DNA from 3 places in the Nocardioides conyzicola genome. Region 3 is predicted to be linked to each of the others. Evidence: riboswitches for the same ligand, from Rfam matches in the RefSeq annotation. Region 3 holds a riboswitch; each other region holds the start of a gene.

Region 1 (7,075 bases), on a different contig from region 3:
CTGCCGCCCGGACCGCCCTGATGCTCGGCGCGCCGATCCTCACCGACGCGCGGATGGTGGCGATGGGGATCACCGCCGGTCGGCTGCCGGCCGGCAACGAGGTGCACTGCTTCCTCACCGACCCGCGGGTGCCGGCACTGGCCGCCGAGTGGCGCACGACGCGTACGGCGGCAGCGGTCTCGCTCTGGGAGCCGCTGCTCGACGGCGCGGTGGTCGCGATCGGCAACGCGCCGACGGCCCTCTTCCACCTGCTCGAGATGGTGCTCGACGGCGGCCCGCGACCGGCGGCGATCGTCGGGTGCCCGGTCGGGTTCATCGGCGCCGCCGAGTCCAAGGACGCGCTCGCGTCGTTCGGGCGCGACCACGGGATCGACCTGCCGTTCGTGACCGTGCGCGGACGTCGCGGCGGCTCGGCGATGGCGTCGTCCGCGGTCAACGCGCTGGCCCAGGAGGCGGAGTGAGCACCGCGCCCGGACGCTTCTGGGGCGTCGGTGTCGGACCGGGCGACCCTGAGCTGATCACCTTGAAGGCCGCCCGGCTGATCTCGTCGGCCGACGTCGTCGCCTTCCACGCCGGCGTCGGCAAGTCGTCCAACGCCCGACGGATCGCGGCGGACGTCATCACCGACGGGGTGATCGAGGAGGAGCTGCGCTACCCGGTCACGACCGGCGGCACCGAGCACCCGGGCGGGTACGCCGGCGCGATGGCGGCGTTCTACGAGGAGGCGGCCGAGCGGCTCGGGGCGCACCTGGCGGCCGGGCGCGACGTCGTCCTGCTGGCCGAGGGCGACCCGATGTTCTACGGGTCGTTCATGTACATGCACGACCGGTTGGCGGACCGGTTCGAGACCGAGATCGTGCCGGGGGTGCCGGCGTTCGCCGCAGCCGCCGCGGCCGTGGCGTCCCCGCTGGTGCGCCAGACCGACGTGCTCACCGTGCTGCCCGGCACCCTGCCCGAGCCCGAGCTCGCGCGTCGCCTCGCCGACACCGACGGCGCGATCATCATGAAGCTCGGCCGCACCTTCCCCGCCGTACGCCGCGCCCTCGCGGCCGCCGGGCGCCTCGAGCACGCGGTGTACGTCGAGCGCGCCTCGATGCCCGCCGAGCGCTGGCTGCCGGTCGCGGACGTCGACCCCGGCTCGGTGCCGTACTTCTCGCTGATCGTGGTCGCCGGCGACTCGCTCCACGGAGCCGGGCGCCGGACGGCACCCGTGCCGGAGACCGCGGGGACGACCGCCGAGCTGCTGGTCGTCGGTCTCGGACCGGGTCCGGAGGAATGGGTGACGCCGGAGGTCACCGCCGCCCTGGCGGGCGTCGACCACGTGGTGGGCTACGCGCCGTACGTCGCCCGGGTGCCGCAGCGCGAGGGGCTGAGCCGCCACGCCTCGGGCAACACCGTCGAGCTCGACCGCGCCCGCCATGCGCTCGAACTGGCGCTCGCGGGCGAGCGCGTGGCCGTCGTCTCGGGCGGTGACGCGGGGGTCTTCGGGATGGCGACCGCGGTCTTCGAGGCGGCCGCCGACCCGGCGTACGCCGACGTGCCGATCCGGGTGCTCCCCGGGGTGAGTGCGGTGCAGGCGGTCGCGGCCCGGGCGGGAGCGCCGATCGGCGGCGACTTCGCGGTGATGAGCCTCTCGGACCGGCTGAAGCCGTGGTCGGTCATCGAGCAGCGGCTCCGGGCGGTGGCGCAGGCCGACCTGGTGCTCGCCGTCTACAACCCGGCGTCGCGGTCGCGCACCCACCAGGTGGTCGAGGCCCAGAAGGTGCTGCTCGAGCACCGCTCCCCCGACACCGTCGTGGTCGTCGGGCGGGACGTCGGGCGGGCCGAGGAGTCGCTCACCGTGACCACGCTGGCCGGGCTCGACGCGGACGCCGTGGACATGAAGTGCCTGCTGATCATCGGCGCCTCGAGCACCACCGTCAGCCCGACCGGCGCGGTGTGGACACCGCGCTCGGTCGGCTGACGGTCGGGGCTCGGGTCAGCCGTCGGAGCCGGTGTCCGGGACGTCGACGCCCATGCACTTGGTGACCGACTCGGTGGAGACGGACCGAGCGGCCTCCGCGTCCTCCTTGCTGCCCTTGTAGTCCTCGTCGTTGTCGGCGATCGCCTGGAGGGCCTCGTCCGACAGGTCCGAGTCACGGAAGGCCTTGGCGACGCAGGTGGCGACGTCCTCGTCCACGTCCGTGCCGAGGACGCCGCCCTGGATGCCGTCGGCGATCTCGTCGACGGACGGTCGCCCGCCGCCGTCGCCCCCTCCGCAGCCGGTGGCGAAGGTGAGGACGAATGCGGCTGCTGCTGCAGCGGAAAGTACGCGCTTGTTCATGGGGCCTCTTCCGAGTTCGAGCACCGACCACGCCGTCTACGGGTCGGTCACCACCCGGTTCTTTTCCCTACGCGTCCGTCCGTAACCCCGGTCTAGACCGATCGTCGCTCCCGGTGCCCGGCGTAGAGCCAGGACTCGCCGCCGTCGCGGGCCAGCGCGCGGCCGACCAGGATCACGGCGGCCTGCCGCAGGCCGGCGGCCTCGACCTGGTCGGCGATGTCGCCGACGGTGCCGTGCAGCACCAGCTCCCCTGGCTGCGAGGCGCGGTGGACGACGACCACCGGACAGTCCGCGCCGTACTCGCCCTCGATCTCGGCCATCAGCTCACGCGTGCGCGTGATCGCGAGGTGGAGCACCAGCGTCGCGCGGGTGGCGGCGAACGCGGCCAGCGACTCCGTGTCCGGCATCGCCGTCGAGCTCGCCTGGGTGCGGGTCAGCACGACGGACTGCGAGACCAGCGGGACCGTCAGCTCGCGGCCGACCAGTGCCGCCGCGGCGGCGTACGCCGGGACGCCCGGGGTGACGTCCCAGGGCACCCCGGCGGCGTCGAGCCGGCGGGTCTGCTCGGCGATCGCGGAGTAGACCGAGGGGTCGCCGGAGGTGAGGCGCACGGCGTCCTGGCCGCCCTCGTGGGCGCCGACGAGCTCGGCGAGGATGGCGTCGAGGTCGAGGTCCTGCGTGTCGACGAGGCGAGCACCGTCGCGGCAGTGCGCGAGCACGGCGTCGTCGAGGTAGGTGCCGGGGTAGAGCACCACGTCCGCCGCGGCGAGCATCGCGGCCGCGCGCAGCGTGATCAGGTCGGCCGCTCCGGGACCGGCGCCGACGAAGTGGACGGTCATGGCTTGCTCCAGCTCCATTGGGTGACGGCGCGGGCGGGCGTCCAGCCGCTGAACGAGCCGATCGGCGCCGCGTGCTCGACCGACAGGCGGGTCAGCTCGCCGCCGTGCTCGCCGTACGCCCCGGCCAGGAGGGTCTCCGTCTCGAGGGTCACGCCGTGGACGACGAGCCGGCCACCAGGGGCGAGCCGCTCCAGGCAGGTCTCCAGCAGGCCGGCCGCGGTCGCTCCCCCGCCGACGAACACGGCATCGGGTGCGGGCAGGTCGGCGAGCGCATCGGGCGCGCGGCCGCGGACGACGCGCAGGCTCGGGACGCCGAGACGCGCAGCGTTGCGTCCGATCCGCGCGGCGCGCTCGTCGTCCGACTCGACCGCGATCGTCCAGGAGCGCGGGTGCGCGCGCATCCACTCGATGCCGACCGAGCCGGCACCGGCGCCGACGTCCCAGAGCAGCTGACCGGGCTGCGGCGCCAGGCGGGCCAGGGCGCTGGCGCGCAGGTCGCGCTTGGTGAGCTGGCCGTCGTGCTCGAAGACTTCGTCGGGGAGGCCGGCCGCCCAGGCACCGACGACCGGGCCGCGGAGGTCGAGCGCGACGACGTTGAGGTCAGGGGCCGGTCCGCTCCAGGTCGCCGCGGTCGCGTCGACCCGGGACTCCTCGCCCGAGCCCAGGTTGCCGAGCACCGTCATCCCGCTGGCGCCGTACCCCTGCTCGACCAGCAGCCGGGCCAGGTCACCGGGGGTGCTCGCGTCGGAGGAGAGCACCACGACCCGCCAGCCGGGCGCCAGCTCGCGGAGGACGGCGTGCAGGTCGCGGCCGACGACGGAGACCACGGTGCTGGCCTCGGCCGACCACCCCATCCGCGCTCGCGCCAGGGCCACCGACGACAGGGCCGGCTCGATGCGTACGGCGCCCTCGCCCAGCAGCGCGATCAGCGTCGAGCCGATCCCGGAGACCAGGGGATCGCCCGACGCGAGGGCCACGACGTCGAGGCCCGCATGGCGCTCGAGCAACGCGGGCAGGTTGTCGCGCAGCGGCGACGGCCAGGGCTCGCGGACCACGTCGAGGGTGTCCGGCAGCATCGCCAGGTGGCGGGCGCCGCCGAGGATGACGTCCGCGGTCAGCAGCCGCCGCCAGCTCGCCTCCGGCACGCTGGTCCAGCCGTCGGCACCGATCCCGATCACGGTGATCAGGGGCTGCTGGTCGTCGGGCGGCACGACGCCAGACCCTATCCGTCGTGGGTCACCGGGGTCGGTGCGAGGACTCCTCGGCGATCGGGAGCTGCCCCCACTCGGTAAGCCGAGCCAGCTCCCGGTAGGTGCCGAGGCGTTACAGCGACGGCCGCGGGTCGCCGTAGGATGCCGCGGTGCTGACCGCCACCGACCCGCTGCCGCACCGGCCGCGCCGGGTCGCGGTGGCCGGCGTCGCCGGGTCGGGCAAGAGCACGCTCTCGCGCCGCCTCGCCGAGATCCTCGGGCTGCCGCACACCGAGATGGACGCCCTGCACCACGGCCCGGGATGGACGAAGCGGCCGGAGTTCGAGGCCGACGTCGACGCGGTCGTCGCTGGGGACGCGTGGGTCTGCGAGTGGCAGTACGACTACGCCCGGCCGCTCCTGACCGAGCACGCCGACCTCATGGTGTGGGTGGATCTGCCGTTCCCGCTCACCCTGGCGCGCGTCGTACGCCGGACGCTGCGCCGGCGGCTGCGTCGCGAGGAGCTGTGGAACGGCAACCGGGAGGGCCCGCTCCGCCACTTCTTCACCGACCCCGAGCACATCGTGCGCTGGGCGATCAGCACCCGGAACCTCTACGACGAGCGCCTCCCCGCCGTCGCAGCGGCCTACCCCGGCCTCCCGATCGTCCGACTCCGGAGCCGCCGGGACGTGGACCGCTGGCTCCGGGACGTGGTCCAGCCGCTAGCCTGACCACGGCACGAGGTGCCCCGAACGCTGGGGAGAATCTGGGAAGCCGGTGAAAGTCCGGCACAGGCCCGCTGCGGTGACCTAGGAACGTCTGGGAAGTCCGAAGACCGGCCTCGCGTCACGCATCATCCGATGTCCGTTGGCGAGCGAGCGGGAGCCTCTCATGCCACAGCAGTACCCCTTCAGCGCCGTCGTCGGCTCCGACGACATGGCCCTCGCCCTCATCCTCACCACCGTCTCGCCCGACATCGGCGGCGTGCTGGTCCGCGGCGAGAAGGGCACCGCGAAGTCCACGATCGTCCGGGCGCTCGCGTCGGTCCTGCCGCCGATCGACGTCGTCGCCGGCGACCGCTTCTCCAGCGACCCGCGGGACCCGGCACCGCTGTCCCCCGACGGTCCGTTCGCGGCCGACGCCGCGGTCGAGACGCGGCCGGTCCGCCTCGTGGAGCTGCCCGTCGGCGCGACCGAGGACCGCGTGCTCGGCTCGCTGCACCTGGAGCGCGCGCTCTCCGAGGGCAAGGCGGAGTACGAGCCCGGGCTGCTCGCCAAGGCCCACCGCGGGATCCTCTATGTCGACGAGGTCAACCTGCTGCACGACCACCTGGTCGACCTGCTCCTGGACGCGGCGGCGATGGGCCGGTCGACCGTGGAGCGCGACGGTGTGTCCGTCGAGCACGCGGCCCGCTTCGTCCTCGTCGGGACGATGAACCCCGAGGAGGGCGAGCTGCGGCCGCAGCTGCTCGATCGGTTCGGGCTCACCGTCGAGGTGGCCGCGCCCCGGGACCCCGCACTGCGGGTCGAGGTGGTCCGCCGGCGGATGGCGTACGACGCGGACCCCGACGGGTTCGGGGCGTCGTACGCCGGGTCGGAGGCCGCGCTGACCGCGCGGATCCAGGAGGCGCAGACCCGTGTCTCCGACGTCGAGCTCTCGGACGAGACGCTGCTGCAGATCGCCGAGCTGTGCGCCGCGTGCGAGGTCGACGGCATGCGCGCCGACATCGTCACCGCCCGCACCGCGGTCGCCCACGCCGCCTGGCACGGCCGCAGCTCGGTCACCACCGAGGACGTGCGCGCCGCCGCGCGCCTGGCCCTGCCGCACCGGCGGCGGCGCAACCCCTTCGACGCGCCCGGTCTCGACGAGGACCTGCTCGACCAGGTGCTCGGGGACGACGAGCCGGAGCCGGAGCCGGAGCCGCCCGGCGGCGGTGACGACGGGGGCGGCGGCGGCGACCCGACCCCGACCGATCCCGACGGGGCGTCGTCCGGGGACAGCCAGGGGTCACCCCCACCGCCCGACGTCTCGGAGGGAGCGAGCACGGGGGGCGGTCAGTCGACCGTCGGCGCCGGCGCGACGTACCGGCCGAAGCTGTTCACCGTCCGCGGCACCGGGGCCGGGGAGGCGGGCAAGCGCAGCCGTGCGGTCACCGACAACGGGCGCCGGACCGGCTCACGCGCCGGGCAGCGCGGGCCGCTGCACCTGACCGAGACGATCCGCGCGGCGGCGCCGTACCAGCTGGCGCGCGGTCGTACGGCGGGCCGGCTGCTGCTGCGATCCGAGGACCTGCGGGTGGCGACGCGCGAAGGCCAGGAGTCCAACCTGGTGCTCTTCTGCGTCGATGCCTCCGGCTCGATGGCGGCGCGCAAGCGGATGGAGCAGGTGAAGGCGGCCATCGTGTCGCTGCTGCTCGACGCCTACCAGCGGCGCGACAAGGTCGGGCTGGTGACGTTCCGCGGCAGCGCCGCGGACCTCGCGCTGCCGCCGACGTACTCCGTCGACATCGCGGCCAGCCGGCTGCAGGTGATGCCCGCCGGCGGCCGCACCCCGCTGGCCGAGGGCCTGCTCGAGGCCGCGCGGGTGCTCGAGCTGGAGCGCGTCCGCGACCCGCGCCGCCGCCCGCTCCTGGTCGTGGTCACCGACGGACGGGCGACGAGCGGCAACGCCGCGGTCGAGCGGTCACGCCAGGCGGCGGGCCACCTCGCGAGGACCGGCGTGGA
Region 2 (7,075 bases), on a different contig from region 3:
CCATGAAGACCCGCGCCGCCATCCTGTGGGAGCCGCACACCGACTGGAGCGTCGAGGACATCGAGCTCGACCCGCCCAAGAAGGGCGAGATCCTGGTCAAGCTCGCCGCCTCGGGCCTGTGCCACTCCGACGAGCACATGGTCACCGGGGACATGGTCCTGGACCCCGAGCTCGCCGAGGCCTTCGGCCTCAAGCAGTTCCCGGTCATCGGCGGTCACGAGGGTGCCGGCGTCGTCCAGGAGGTCGGCGAGGGCACGGTCGGCTTCGAGGTCGGCGACCACGTCGTCTTCAGCTTCATCCCGTCGTGCGGCAAGTGTCCGTCGTGCTCGATCGGTCAGCAGCACCTCTGCGACCTGGGCGCCTTCCTGCTCAGCGGCATGCAGCTCTCGGACTTCTCCTACCGCCACCACGCCAAGGACGGCCGCGACCTCGGCATCATGGTCGGGCTCGGCACGTTCTCGCCGTACACCGTGGTCAACATCGACAGCGCCGTGAAGATCCGCAAGGACGTGCCGCTCGAGCGGGCGGCGCTCGTGGGCTGCGGCGTGACGACCGGCTGGGGCTCCTCGACGTACGCCGCCGACGTGCAGTCCGGCGAGACCGTGGCCGTGATGGGTCTCGGTGGCATCGGCATGAGCGCCGTGCAGGGTGCGGCGATGGCCGGCGCCCGCTTCGTCGTGGCGGTGGACCCGGTCGACTGGAAGCGCGAGAAGGCGCTGACCCTCGGCGCGACCCACACGGCGGCCTCGATGGCCGACGCGCAGCCGCTGATCAGCGAGATCACCAACGGCGCCATGGCCGACAAGGCGATCCTCGCCGTCGGCCTGGCCGAGGGCGACCTGATCGCGCCGATGATGAGCCTGGTCAAGAAGGCCGGTCGCGGCGTCGTGACCTCGGTCGCCAACATGATGGCCGACGACGTGAAGCTCAACCTCTTCGAGTTCTCGATGATGCGCAAGGAGCTCGTGGGCTGCATCTTCGGCAACGCCAACCCGCGCTACGACATCCCGCGCCTGCTCGACCTCTACATGGACGGCAAGCTCAAGCTCGACGAGATGGTCACCCAGACGTACACCCTGGACCAGATCAACCAGGGCTACCAGGACATGCGCGACGGCAAGAACATCCGCGGCGTCATCGTCTACGACCAGTGAGGTCCTAGGTCGTCGAGAGACGCGAAACGGCCCCCGGGAGGATCTCCTGGGGGCCGTTTCACGTCTCTCGACGGTCTGCTACGCGACGTCGGCGTCCATCGCGGCGACGTACTCGCGCTTGACGGCGCGCCAGGCCTCGTCGGTCATGGTCCGGCGCCAGTAGGGCGAGCAGGACATGTCGGCCCGCGGCACGCCGCGGTCGCTGATCAGGTGCCGGCGGATGGCGCGGATCTCGTCGGCCTCGCCGTGCACGAACGCGTGCACGCGCCCGGCGGGGAAGTCCACGTCCGCGACCGCGTCGGCCAGCAGGTCGACGTCCGCGGCGCTGCCGGTGCGGTGCAGCCAGACCAGGTCGAGCTCGCCGGGGCAGGTGAGGGGGACCTCGTACGCCGGTCCGTCGCAGACCAGGCGCACGACCGCGCGGCTGCCCGCGCGGACGGCCTCCAGCGATGCGGCGATCGCCGGCAGTGCCGACTCGTCGCCGACGAGCAGGTGCCAGTCGGCCGACGGGTCGGGGCGGAAGCCGCTGCCCGGTCCCTCGAAGACCAGCACGTCGCCGGGCTTCGCGCCGGCGGCCCACGGTCCGGCCACGCCCTGGTCACCGTGGACGACGAAGTCGACCGTCAGCCGGCTGCCGTCCCAGTCGCGCACGGTGTAGCGGCGCCGCGCCGGCCACAGCTCCTTGGGTTGGGTCTCCCGGACCTCGGCGGGCTCGAACACCCCGCCGTACGGCGCACCCGCGGGCGGGATCGCCACGTTGACGTAGGTGTCGGTCGCGTCGGGCGCCGTGAACCCCGCGAGACCGTCACCGCCGAGCACCACCCGCACGAGGGTGGGGGTGAGCCGGGTGACCGTGTCGACCGTTCCGTAGTACGCCATGCTAGTAAGGGTATCCTTACCACGGTAGGCTTCCAGCATTCACGTCTCGTGGAACAGGAACCCGGTGCGACTCCGGGGCGGTTCCGCCACTGTGAGGCCCCTCGCTGCGAGCAGCGATCGGCCGAAGCCAGACACTGACCACGAGACCTCCGACCAACGACGGGCGAGAACCCCGAGGAGGATCCATGCGCATCGCGCTGCTCTCGACGTCCGACACGGACCTGCTGTCGGCCCGAGCCTCCGGGGCCGACTACCTGGTCGCCAACCCCGGGCGACCCGGCCACCAGTCCGTGGCCCAGGCGATCGAGGCCGCCGACCTCGTCGTCGGCCGCATCCTGGGCTCGCCGCAGGACCTGTGCACCGGCTTCGTGCGGATCCGGGAGACCGGCAAGCCGATGGTCGTGCTCGGCGGCGAGCAGCAGCCGAGCGCCGAGCTGATGGAGCTGTCCAGCGTCCCCATCGGCATCGCCGCCGAGGCGCACCGCTACCTCGCCGAGGGCGGGCCGGCCAACCTCGCGCAGCTGCACGCGTTCCTCTCCGACACCGTGCTGCTCACGGGCGAGGGCTTCGAGCCGCCCGCCGCCGTCCCGCAGTGGGGGATGGGTGAGCGGCCGCCGACAGAGCTCCCCAGGGTCGGCGTCCTCTACTACCGCGCCCACGAGACCAGCGGCAACGCCGGCTTCGCGCACGCGCTCGTCGACGCGATCGACGCGACCGGCCAGGCCGTCGGCGTACCCGTCTTCGCCGGCAGCCTGCGCGCCGCGCCCGACGAGCTGTACGACGCCCTCGGCACCCTCGACGCGCTGATCGTCACCGTCCTGGCCGCCGGCGGCAGCAAGCCCGCAGCCGCCAGCGCCGGCGAGGACGACGAGGCGTGGGACGTGGAGCGGATGGCGGCCCTCGACATCCCGATCTTCCAGGGCCTGTGCCTCACCAGCAGCCGCGAGGAGTGGGAGGCGTCCGACGACGGTGTCACGCCGCTCGACTCGGCCACGCAGATCGCGATCCCGGAGTTCGACGGGCGGATCATCACCGCGCCGTTCTCGTTCAAGGAGATCGACGAGGACGGGCTGCCGCGCTACGTCGCCGACGCCGAGCGCTGCGCCCGGGTGGCCGGGATCGCGGTCAACCACGCCCGTCTGCGACACATCCCGGTCGGCGAGCGCCGGGTCGCGCTGATGCTGTCGGCCTACCCCACCAAGCACTCCCGTGTCGGCAACGCCGTCGGTCTCGACACCCCCGTCAGCACGGTGCGGCTGCTGCGCCGGATGCGCGAGGAGGGGTACGACGTCGGCCACATCCCCGCCCTCGACCTCGACGACGAGACGGAGGCCGGTGACGCCCTCATCCACGCGCTGATCGCGGCGGGTGGCCAGGACGAGGAGTGGCTGACCAACGCCCAGCTGACCGACGCCCACGTGCGGATCACCAAGGCCGAGTACGACGCCTGGACGGCCGACGTGCCGAGCGGGCTGATGGACGACATGGTCGAGGCGTGGGGCGAGTCCCCGGGCAGGCTCTTCGTCAACGACAGCAACGAGATCGTCCTCGCCACGATCCAGGCGGGCAACGTGGTGCTGCTGATCCAGCCGCCGCGCGGCTTCGGGGAGAACCCGGTCGCGATTTACCACGACCCCGACCTGGCGCCGTCGCACCACTACCTCGCGGCGTACCGCTGGCTCGCCCACGGCTTCGGGGCGGACGCCGTCGTGCACCTCGGCAAGCACGGCTCGATGGAGTGGCTGCCCGGCAAGAACGCGGCGCTCTCGGCCGCCTGCGCGACCGACGCCGCGATCGGCAGCATGCCGCTGATCTACCCGTTCCTCGTCAACGACCCGGGCGAGGGGGCGCAGGCCAAGCGCCGCGCGCACGCCACGATCATCGACCACCTGGTGCCGCCGATGGCGCGTGCCGAGTCGTATGGCGACATCGCGCGGCTCGAGCAGCTGCTCGACGAGCACGCCAACATCGCGGCGATGGACCCGGCCAAGCTGCCGGCGGTCCGGGGCGAGATCTGGCAGCTGATGCACGCCGCCGAGATGCACCGTGACCTCGGCCTGGACGAACGGCCCGACGACGAGGAGTTCGACGACTTCATCCTCCACGTCGACGGCTGGCTCTGCGAGATCAAGGACGCGCAGATCCGCGACGGCCTGCACGTCCTCGGCCAGCCGCCGGAGGGCGAGGCCCGGGTCAACCTGGTGCTCGCGATCCTGCGGGCGTCTCAGGTGTGGGGAGGGCAGACCGCCGCCGTTCCGGGGCTGCGGTCTGCCCTCGGCCTGAAGGAGGGGTCGGAGGCGACCGCCGCCGTCGACGCGATCGAGGCGCAGGCGCGCGACCTCGTGGAGCGGATGGAGGACGCGTCGTGGGCCCCGGAGGCCGCGGCCGGGATCCACGACGACCCGCAGGTGCAGCAGGTGCTGCGCTTCGCCGCGGAGCAGGTGGTGCCGCGACTGCGGCGTACGACCGATGAGCTCGACGCCCTCATGCACGCGCTCGACGGCGGGTTCGTGGCGGCCGGACCGTCGGGCTCGCCCCTGCGCGGGCTGGTCAACGTGCTTCCGACAGGGCGCAACTTCTACACCGTCGACCCGCGCGCGGTGCCGTCGCGGCTGGCCTGGCAGACCGGGCAGGCGATGGCGACGTCGCTGCTCGAGCGGCACGTCGCCGACACCGGCGACTACCCGACGTCCGTGGGTCTCTCCGTCTGGGGCACGTCCGCGATGCGCACGTCGGGCGACGACGTCGCCGAGGTGCTCGCGCTGCTCGGCGTCCGACCCGAGTGGGACGAGGCCTCCCGCCGGGTCAGCAACCTGGTCGTCGTCCCGCTCGACGAGCTCGGTCGCCCGCGCATCGACGTGACCGTGCGGATCTCGGGCTTCTTCCGCGACGCCTTCCCGCACGTGGTCACGATGCTCGACGACGCGGTGCGACTCGTGGCCGGGCTCGACGAGCCCGACGAGAGCAACTACGTCCGCGCGCACGCCCGGGCGGACCTGGCCGAGCACGGCGACGAGCGGCGGGCGACCACCCGCATCTTCGGCAGCAAGCCGGGCTCGTACGGCGCCGGCATCCTGCAGGTGATCGAGTCCGGGAGCTGGCGGGACGACGCCGACCTCGCGGAGGTCTACACCGCCTGGGGCGGCTTCGCCTACGGCCGCGACCTCGACGGGGCGCCGGCCGCCGACGACATGCGCGCCAACTACAGGCGGATCAAGGTCGCGGCCAAGAACATCGACACCCGCGAGCACGACATCGCCGACAGCGACGACTACTTCCAGTACCACGGCGGGATGATCGCGACCGTCCGCGCGCTGACCGGCACCGCGCCGCAGGCGTACGTCGGCGACTCGACCACCCCCGACGCCGTACGCACCCGCACCCTGCAGGAGGAGACCAACCGCGTCTTCCGGGCCCGGGTCGTCAACCCGCGCTGGATCTCGGCGATGCAGCGGCACGGCTACAAGGGCGCGTTCGAGCTGGCCGCGACCGTCGACTACCTCTTCGGCTTCGACGCGACCGCGGGAGTGGTGCACGACTGGATGTACGAGTCGCTCGCGCAGGAGTACGTGCTCGACGCGACCAACCGCGAGTTCATGACGAGGTCCAACCCCTGGGCGCTGCGCGGCATCGTCGAGAAGCTGCACGAGGCCAAGGACCGTGGCTTGTGGGAGTCGCCGGATCCGGAGACGCTGGCTGCCATGCAGCAGGTCTACCTGGAGCTCGAGGGCGATCTCGAGGACCGCGGATGAAGCGCGTCCGCGTCATCGGGGTGGGGCCCGGCGACCCGGACCAGGTCACGATCGAGGCGGTGCACGCGCTGCGCGAGGTCGCCTACTTCGTCGTCACCGACAAGTCGGGCCGCGGCGGCATGCCCGACCCGCTCGTGAACGCCCGCGAGCGCCTGCTCGACCGGCACCTCGAGCGGCCGCCCGTGATCGTGCGCGTCGACGACCCCGAGCGCGAGCGCCGGCCGGACCGGACCGCCACGCAGGAGGAGTACGACGCGGCCGTCGCGCGCTGGCACCAGGAGCGGCAGACGGCGTACGAGGAGGCCCTGCTGTCCCATGAGGGTGACGCGGGCTTCCTGGTGTGGGGCGACCCGGCGTTCTACGACTCGACGATCCGGATCCTGCAGTCGTTGCAGCAGCGCGGTCGTCTCGACCTCGAGCTCGACGTCATCCCCGGGATCTCCAGCATCCAGCTGCTGGCCGCGCGCCACCAGATCGTGCTGCACGAGGTCGGCCAGGCGCTGCACGTCACCAGCGGGCGGCGGCTGCGGGAGGCGCTCGCGCAGGGCCAGGACAACGTCGTGGTGATGCTCAACCGGGTGATCGAGCTCGACGGCCCCGGCATGGACCTCAGTGACTGGACGATCTGGTGGGGCGCCAACCTCGGCACGCCGTCGGAGGAGCTGGTCGCCGGCCGCGTCGGCGACGTGCTGCCCGCGGTCGACGCGGCGCGCGAACGGGTGCGCGCCGCCGCCGGCTGGGTGATGGACATCTTCCTGCTGCGGCGTACGACCTGATGGCGCACAACGTCCTGGTCGTCCCGGTGCCCGAGCTCGAGGAGTTCGTCCTCGACCGGACCCGCCACTACGACGGGTCCTTCGTGTCGGCCGACCCGGCCTTCGTCCACGCGCACGTGACGGCTCTCGGACCGTTCCTCGACGACCCGTCCGAGGCCGACCTGGAACTGGTGGCCGAGGTCGCGGGACGTACGCCGGCGTTCGACTTCACCCTCGACGAGCTGGACGAGTTCGCCGACGGGATCATCCACCTGGTGCCGTCGCCGGACGAGCCCTTCCGTGCGTTGACCCGGCGGCTGATCGCGGCGTTCCCCCAGTGCCCGCCGTACGGCGGCGCCTTCCCCGAGCCGGTCCCGCACCTGACCCTCGACCAGCGCGCCGACGGCATCGACCGGGCATCGGTCCGAGCGGCCCTGGGCGACGCCGTGCCCGCGAGGTGCCGGGCCGACCGGCTGGTCCTCGCGCGCTACGCCAACCACGACTGCCGAGTCCTCGCGGAATGGAAGCTAGCGTG
Region 3 (7,075 bases):
CGCGCCGGCGATCAGCGCGAGGCCGATCGGCACGTTGATCCAGAAGGCCCAGTGCCACGACAGCTGGACCAGGCCACCGCCGACCGCGGGACCGAAGGCCGCCGCGAGGGCGCCGGTCGTCGCCCACAGCCGAGCGGCCGGGGCCTTGCGCTCGGGCGGCAGCGCGGCCAGCAGCAGCCCCAGGCTGGCCGGCGTCATCGCCGCGGCGCCGACGGCCTGCAGCCCGCGGAAGGCGACCAGCTCCCAGACGTTCCCGCTCAGCGCGCACGCGGCGCTGGCCGCCGTGAACACCGCGATGCCGAGCACGAAGCCTGCCTTGCGGCCGTAGCGGTCGGTGAGCCGCCCCATCGGGACCAGCAGCGCGGCGAAGATCACGGCGTACGCGTTGAGGATCCAGCTGAGCTGGGAGAGCGTCGGCGGGTGCGCGGCGGCCGCGAAGTCGTGGCCGATCTCGTCGAAGGCGACGTTGACGATGAAGAGGTCGACCCCGGCGAGGAAGGCGGAGCCGACCAGGATCGCGGTCACCAGCGCTTGCCGGCGTACCTGACTTTGGTTGTTCATAGCCAGAACCCAAGCACCTGACTATGGAAAGGGCAAGCCAGGTCGTACGATGAGGTCATGCCACCAGTCCGGACAGCAGGCAGCCTCGCGGAGCGGGGAGACCGACCCCTGGGCGATCGCTGCCCGATCGACCGAGCCATGCAGGTCGTCGGCAACCGGTCCGCCGTGCTGCTCGTGCGCGAGGTCTTCTACGGGTCGACGCGCTTCGACTCGCTCGTCGCGCGGGTCGGGGTCACCGAGGCGGTCGCGGCCCGTTGGCTCAAGGAGCTGGTCGAGGCCGGCGTGCTCGCGAAGGTGCCCTACCGCGAGCCGGGCCAGCGCACCCGGCACGAGTACACGCTCACGGAGGCTGGACACGCGCTGATGCCGGTCGTCCTGGGACTCCTGGAATGGGGGGCCGCCTGGGCGGGGACGGGCGGCGGTCCGGAGGTCAGCCACCTCGGCTGCGGGGAGCCCGTGCACGTGGCCGTCCGCTGCGCCGCCGGTCACGACGTCGCCGAGGACGAGGTCGTGGTGACCGGCCGACGCGCCGATGCTGCTCTCTCCTAGGATTGGTTCATGCCCGAAATCACGCGCGACGAGGTGGCGCACCTGGCGGACCTCGCCCGGATCGACCTCTCCGACGCCGAGCTCGACCATCTCGCACCGCAGCTGTCGGTGATCCTGGAGTCGGTGGCGTCGATCAGCGCCGTCGCCAGTGAGGACATCCCGCCGACCTCGCACGCGCTGCCGCTCACCAACGTCTTCCGCGAGGACGTCGTCCGCCCCAGCCTGACGCCCGAGCAGGCGCTCTCCGGCGCCCCGGCCGTCGAGCAGCAGCGCTTCTCCGTGCCGCGGATCCTGGAGGAGGACTGATGTCGCTCATCCACCGCACCGCCGCCGAGCTGGCCGACGCGCTCGCCGCCGGTGAGACGACCTCGGTCGAGCTCACCCAGGCCTACCTCGACCGGATCGCCGCCGTCGACGGCGCCGTCCACGCCTTCCTGCACGTCGACGCCGAGGGCGCGCTCGCCCAGGCCGCCGCGTCCGACGCCCGTCGTGCGTCCGGCACGCTGCTGTCCGCCCTGGACGGCGTACCGATCGCGGTCAAGGACGTGCTCGCCACCGAGGGCCTGCCCACGACCTGCGGGTCCAAGATCCTCGAGGGCTGGATCCCGCCGTACGACGCGACCGTCGTGCGCCGGCTCCGTGAGGCCGGTCTGCCGATCCTCGGCAAGACCAACATGGACGAGTTCGCGATGGGCTCCTCCACCGAGCACTCGGCGTACGGCGCCACGCACAACCCCTGGGACCTCGACCGGATCCCCGGCGGCTCCGGCGGTGGCTCGGCCGCGGCCGTCGCCGCGTTCGAGGCACCGCTCGCGATCGGCACCGACACCGGCGGCTCCATCCGCCAGCCCGGCGCCGTCACCGGCACGGTCGGTGTGAAGCCGACGTACGGCGGGGTGTCCCGCTACGGCCTCGTCGCCCTGGCCAACTCGCTCGACCAGGCCGGCCCGGTGACCCGGACCGTGCTCGATTCGGCGCTGCTGCACGAGGTCATCGGCGGCCACGACCCGATGGACTCCACGAGCATCGACCAGCCGCTGCCCGACCTGGTGGCCGCGGCCAAGCAGGGCGCTACCGGGGACCTGACCGGTCTGCGGGTCGGCGTGATCAGCGAGCTCTCCGGCGACGGCTGGCAGCCGGGCGTGATGGCCCGCTTCCAGGAGTCGGTCGACCTGCTGGTCAAGGCGGGCGCCGAGGTCGTCGAGGTCTCCTGCCCGCACTTCGTGCACGCGATGGCGGCGTACTACCTGATCCTGCCGGCGGAGGCGTCGAGCAACCTCGCGAAGTTCGACGCGATGCGCTACGGACTGCGGGTCTGGCCCGAGGGCAAGCCCGACGCGAGCGCCGAGGAGGTGATGCGCGCGACCCGCGACGCCGGCTTCGGTGACGAGGTGAAGCGCCGGATCATCCTCGGCACGTACGCGCTGTCCAGCGGCTACTACGACGCCTACTACGGCCAGGCCCAGAAGGTGCGCACGCTGATCTCGCGCGACTTCGAGGCGGCCTTCGAGAAGGCCGACGTGCTGGTCTCGCCGACGGCGCCGACCACGGCGTTCAAGCTGGGGGAGAAGCTCGACGACCCGATCGCGATGTACCTCAACGACCTCGCGACGATCCCGGCCAACCTCGCGGGCGTGCCCGGCATCTCGGTGCCCAGCGGCCTCGCCGAGGAGGACGGCCTGCCCGCCGGCTTCCAGATCCTGGCGCCGGCGCTGGCCGACGACCGCTGCTACCGGGTCGGTGCCGCCCTCGAGGCCGCCCTGCTCGAGCAGTGGGGCGGACCGCTGCTCGACCAGGCCCCGACCCTCGAAGGAGCAGCCCGATGACCGACACCCTGGTGGGCTTCGACGACGTGCTGGCGTCGTACGATCCGGCGCTGGGCCTGGAGGTCCACGTCGAGCTCAACACCAACACCAAGATGTTCTGCGGGTGCCCCGCGGTCTTCGGCGGCGAGCCCAACACCCAGGTCTGCCCGACCTGCCTCGGCCTGCCCGGCGCGATGCCGGTGGTCAACGCCAAGGCGATCGAGTCGGCGATCCGGATCGGCCTCGCGCTCAACTGCGAGATCGCGGACTGGTGCCGCTTCGCCCGGAAGAACTACTTCTACCCGGACATGCCGAAGAACTTCCAGACCAGCCAGTACGACGAGCCGATCGCGTTCGAGGGCTACCTGGACGTCGACGTCGACGGTGAGACCGTCCGTGTCGAGATCGAGCGCGCCCACATGGAGGAGGACACCGGGAAGTCGCTGCACGTCGGCGGCGCGACCGGTCGCATCCACGGCGCCGACCACTCGCTGGTCGACTACAACCGCGCCGGGATCCCGCTCATCGAGATCGTCACCAAGCCGATCCGGGGGATGGGCGAGAAGGCGCCGGCCGTGGCCCGGGCGTACGTCTCCCAGCTGCGCGACCTGATCCTCGCCCTCGGTGTCTCCGAGGCGCGGATGGACCAGGGCAACCTGCGTGCCGACGTCAACCTGTCGCTGGCGCCGAAGGGCTCCAACGTGCTCGGCACCCGCACCGAGACCAAGAACGTCAACTCGTTCCGCTCGGTCGAGCGCGCGGTCCGCTACGAGATGCAGCGGCACGCCGCCATCCTCGACGCCGGTGGCTCGATCCTGCAGGAGACCCGGCACTGGCACGAGGACACCGGGGTCACGACGAGTGGTCGCGAGAAGTCCGACGCCGACGACTACCGCTACTTCCCCGAGCCCGACCTGGTGCCGGTCGCGCCGTCGCGCGAGTGGGTGGAGGAGCTGCGCGGCACGCTGCCGGAGAACCCGCTGCTCAAGCGGGCCCGCCTGCAGACCGACTGGGGCTACACCGACCTCGAGATGCGTGACGTCGTGGCCGCGGGCGCGGTCGGCCTGATCGAGGAGACGGTCGCGGCCGGCGCCTCGCCGCAGGCGGCCCGCAAGTGGTGGCTCTCCGACCTCGGTCGTCGGGCCAACGACGCCGGTCTCGACATCACCGACCTCGACGTCACGCCCGCCCAGGTGGCCGCCGTACAGGCACTCGTCGACAGCGGCTCGCTCAACGACAAGCTCGCCCGCCAGGTGTTCGACGGGCTGCTCGCCGGCGAGGGGACTCCCGAGGAGATCGTGGCGGCCCGTGGCCTTGCCGTCGTGTCCGACGAGGGTGCTCTCTCGGCCGCCGTCGACGCGGCGATCGCCGCCAACCCGGACGTCGCCGACAAGATCCGGGACGGCAAGGTGGCCGCCGCCGGCGCCCTGATCGGCGCGGTCATGAAGGAGATGCGCGGCCAGGCCGATGCCGGCCGGGTCCGCGAGCTGGTCCTCGAGAAGCTGTCCTGAGGGGCGCCTGCTGCGTCGAGTGACGCGGATTCGCCCTCAGCAGACCGTTCTGAGGGCCGATTCACGTCACTCGACGGGATCTGGCGGCGACCACAGGCTCCGGGAAGGGCCGGGTTATGCTGCGCGGGCACATCAACGCACGCCCGTGGCGGGGGAAGCCGGTGAGATTCCGGCGCTGACCCGCAACCGTGGGTCGTCGGTCCTTGGGCCGACGACGAGCCGGAGCACCCGACACGACGCGTCCTGATCACATCGCTGTCGTGGAAAGCAGCGGGTGGCGACCCGAGGAGCATCCTCGAGCACCTCCCGCTGAGCAGCGGGAAGGACACCATGCTTCGCTCCGTACGACGTGGGGCCGCCCTCGTGGCCGTCCCCACACTGGCCCTCGCGGCGCTCGCCGCCACCCCGGGGACCGCCTCGGCCGCCGGGACCGACCCCGTCGCCGCCGACTCTGCGGCCACCTGGCTCACCTCTCAGCTGAGCAGCGGGATCGTCCACAACGACCAGTACGACTTCGACGACCTCGGCCTGAGCGCGGACGTCGCGCTCGGCCTGCACCGCATCGGCGGCCATGACGCCACGGTGTCGGCCATCGCCGACGCGATCGAGCCGCGCGCCCACGACGAGTGGTACACCTCGACGTACGAGGGCCAGACGACGCTCTACGCGGGCTCGCTCGCGAAGGCGGCCGTGCTGGCCCAGGCGGCCGGCAGCAGCACCGCCGACTTCGGTGGGCACGACCTGATCGCCGAGCTCGAGAGCCGGGTGGGGTCGACCGCGCCGATCAACGGGCGCGTCGTGGACGAGAACAACGAGTACGGCGACACCAACGCCTTCGGCCAGGCCTACGCCGCGCAGGCGCTCGTCGCCGCCGACAGCCCCAAGGCCGGTGCGGTGACCAACTACCTGCTCGAGCAGCAGTGCGCCGCGGGCTGGTTCCGGCTGGACTTCCCGTCCCGCAGCTCGGAGATCCAGACCTGCGAAGGCGACGCCACGAGCCAGCCCGACACCGACGCCACCGCGATCGCCGTCCTCGCGCTGACCTCGCAGTCCGCGGACGTCGACGTGGCGGAGAAGCTGGCACTGGCCAAGAGCTGGCTCGAGTCGAGCCAGAAGGCCGATGGCTCCTTCGGAGGTGGCCCGTCCACCGAGGCGGCCAACGCCAACAGCACCGGCCTCGCCGGCACGGCGCTCGCCGCCCTGGGCGACACCTCGGCTGCCGCCAAGGCCGCCGTCTGGGTCCGCGCGCACCAGGTCACGAATGCCGGATCCTGCACGACGTACGCCGCGGCCGACACCGGGTCCATCGCGTACGACGACACCGCGCTGAGCGAGGTCGACACCACCCCGATCGCGGCCGAGACCGCGGACCAGTTCCGCCGAGCGACCGCGCAGGCGCTCCCGGTCCTGCAGTGGGCGCCGGCCGGCCCGGGCGTCTCCGCCCTCTTCACCGCCGAGTACGTCAAGGCCGGCACCAAGCCGCGCGTCGGCGTCGTCGGTGCCGCTCCCGGCGAGACCCTGTGCGCAGCCGCCGGCACCCAGAAGGTCGCCCGCGTGGCCGACGCCAACGGCGAGGCGCAGTTCCCGATCGCGCTGGGCGCGAAGACGGCCACGACCCGGGTCACGATCTCGACGGCTGGCGGCGTCGCTGACACGGCGACGATCAAGGCGCTCGGCGCGAAGAAGCTGCCGATCAAGCTCAAGGCCAAGGTCCGCAAGGGCACGACCCAGACCGTCAGGGTCACCGGGCTCGCGCCCGGCGAGACGGTCAGGGTCAAGCTGCTCGGCAAGACCAGGAGCGGCCAGGCCACCAGGAAGGGCGTCTTCGTCGCCTCGGCGAAGGCGACCGGCAAGTACGGCAAGCCGGGCACCTTCAAGGTCACCGTGGTCGGCGAGTTCGCCAACCGCAAGGGCAGCAAGACCTTCAAGGTCGTCCGCTGACCATGTCCCACGGCGTACGCCTCGCCGCCGCGTGCCTCCTGGCCGCGGCGGCGAGCGTCGTCCCTCTCTCGGGTGCCGAAGCCGCGACCTGCTCCACCGGCGACGGGGTGAGCGTGGTGGTGGACTTCCACGAGCTCGGCGGCGGGGTGCAGACGGCCTGCATCGCCGACGGTGGGGGGAAGGCCGCCTCGACGCTCTTCGAGGCCGGCGGCTTCGACCTGTCCTACGTCCAGCGCCAGCCGGGCTTCGTGTGCCAGGTGGACGCCAAGCCGAGCAGCTCCTGCGTCAACACCCCGCCGGCCGACGCCTACTGGGGACTGTGGTGGTCGGACGGGACCTCGGGCCAGTGGACCTACGCCACCCGCGGCGCCGGCTCCCAGACCGTCCCCGACGGCGGGTACGTCGCGTTCTCCTGGAACGGCAGCTCCTCGCGGTCCGCCCCCGGTGTCAGTCCGGCCGCGCACCACGCGGCGCCGACGCCGACCAGCAAGCCGACGACCAGGCCGAGCGTGAGGCCGACCCACCACGCGAGCGCCGCACCCACGAAGAAGCCCTCCAGCACGACGTCGGCGGCGCCGTCGGAGTCATCGGGCACGCCGACCTCTCCCAGCCCGTCGGTCACGACCCTGGCGCCCGGCAAGGTCGGCCAGCCGACGAAGTCGCCCGGCGGCGTGGACGGGGAGATGCTGCCCGAGTCGACGTCGACGT

What was found. Region 3 has a riboswitch for cobalamin ahead of ABEA34_RS01495 (prenyltransferase/squalene oxidase repeat-containing protein). Riboswitches for the same ligand answer to the same signal wherever they lie in the genome.
Region 1: another riboswitch for cobalamin. It lies ahead of ABEA34_RS21065 (magnesium chelatase subunit D family protein); the one in region 3 lies ahead of ABEA34_RS01495 (prenyltransferase/squalene oxidase repeat-containing protein).
Region 2: another riboswitch for cobalamin. It lies ahead of ABEA34_RS21135 (cobaltochelatase subunit CobN); the one in region 3 lies ahead of ABEA34_RS01495 (prenyltransferase/squalene oxidase repeat-containing protein).

What each region holds. Positions count from the first base shown of each region.
Region 1 covers NZ_BAABKM010000004.1:259,738-266,812, forward strand. Annotated here, with positions in the region: gene ABEA34_RS21035 (precorrin-8X methylmutase) at 1-461, shown strand, start outside; gene ABEA34_RS21040 (precorrin-2 C(20)-methyltransferase) at 458-1,963, shown strand; gene ABEA34_RS21045 (hypothetical protein) at 1,979-2,323, opposite strand; gene ABEA34_RS21050 (cobalt-precorrin-4/precorrin-4 C(11)-methyltransferase) at 2,416-3,162, opposite strand; gene cbiE (precorrin-6y C5,15-methyltransferase (decarboxylating) subunit CbiE) at 3,159-4,373, opposite strand; gene ABEA34_RS21060 (P-loop NTPase family protein) at 4,523-5,083, shown strand; cobalamin riboswitch at 5,077-5,210, shown strand; gene ABEA34_RS21065 (magnesium chelatase subunit D family protein) at 5,244-7,075, shown strand, end outside.
Region 2 covers NZ_BAABKM010000004.1:276,380-283,454, reverse strand. Annotated here, with positions in the region: gene ABEA34_RS21145 (NDMA-dependent alcohol dehydrogenase) at 3-1,154, shown strand; gene ABEA34_RS21140 (siderophore-interacting protein) at 1,233-2,033, opposite strand; cobalamin riboswitch at 2,039-2,190, shown strand; gene ABEA34_RS21135 (cobaltochelatase subunit CobN) at 2,219-5,785, shown strand; gene cobF (precorrin-6A synthase (deacetylating)) at 5,782-6,561, shown strand; gene ABEA34_RS21125 (2'-5' RNA ligase family protein) at 6,561-7,075, shown strand, end outside; gene ABEA34_RS21120 (cobyric acid synthase) at 7,061-7,075, shown strand, end outside.
Region 3 covers NZ_BAABKM010000001.1:298,275-305,349, reverse strand. Annotated here, with positions in the region: gene ABEA34_RS01520 (MFS transporter) at 1-561, opposite strand, end outside; gene ABEA34_RS01515 (winged helix-turn-helix transcriptional regulator) at 619-1,110, shown strand; gene gatC (Asp-tRNA(Asn)/Glu-tRNA(Gln) amidotransferase subunit GatC) at 1,120-1,416, shown strand; gene gatA (Asp-tRNA(Asn)/Glu-tRNA(Gln) amidotransferase subunit GatA) at 1,416-2,936, shown strand; gene gatB (Asp-tRNA(Asn)/Glu-tRNA(Gln) amidotransferase subunit GatB) at 2,933-4,426, shown strand; cobalamin riboswitch at 4,527-4,676, shown strand; gene ABEA34_RS01495 (prenyltransferase/squalene oxidase repeat-containing protein) at 4,790-6,367, shown strand; gene ABEA34_RS01490 (hypothetical protein) at 6,370-7,075, shown strand, end outside.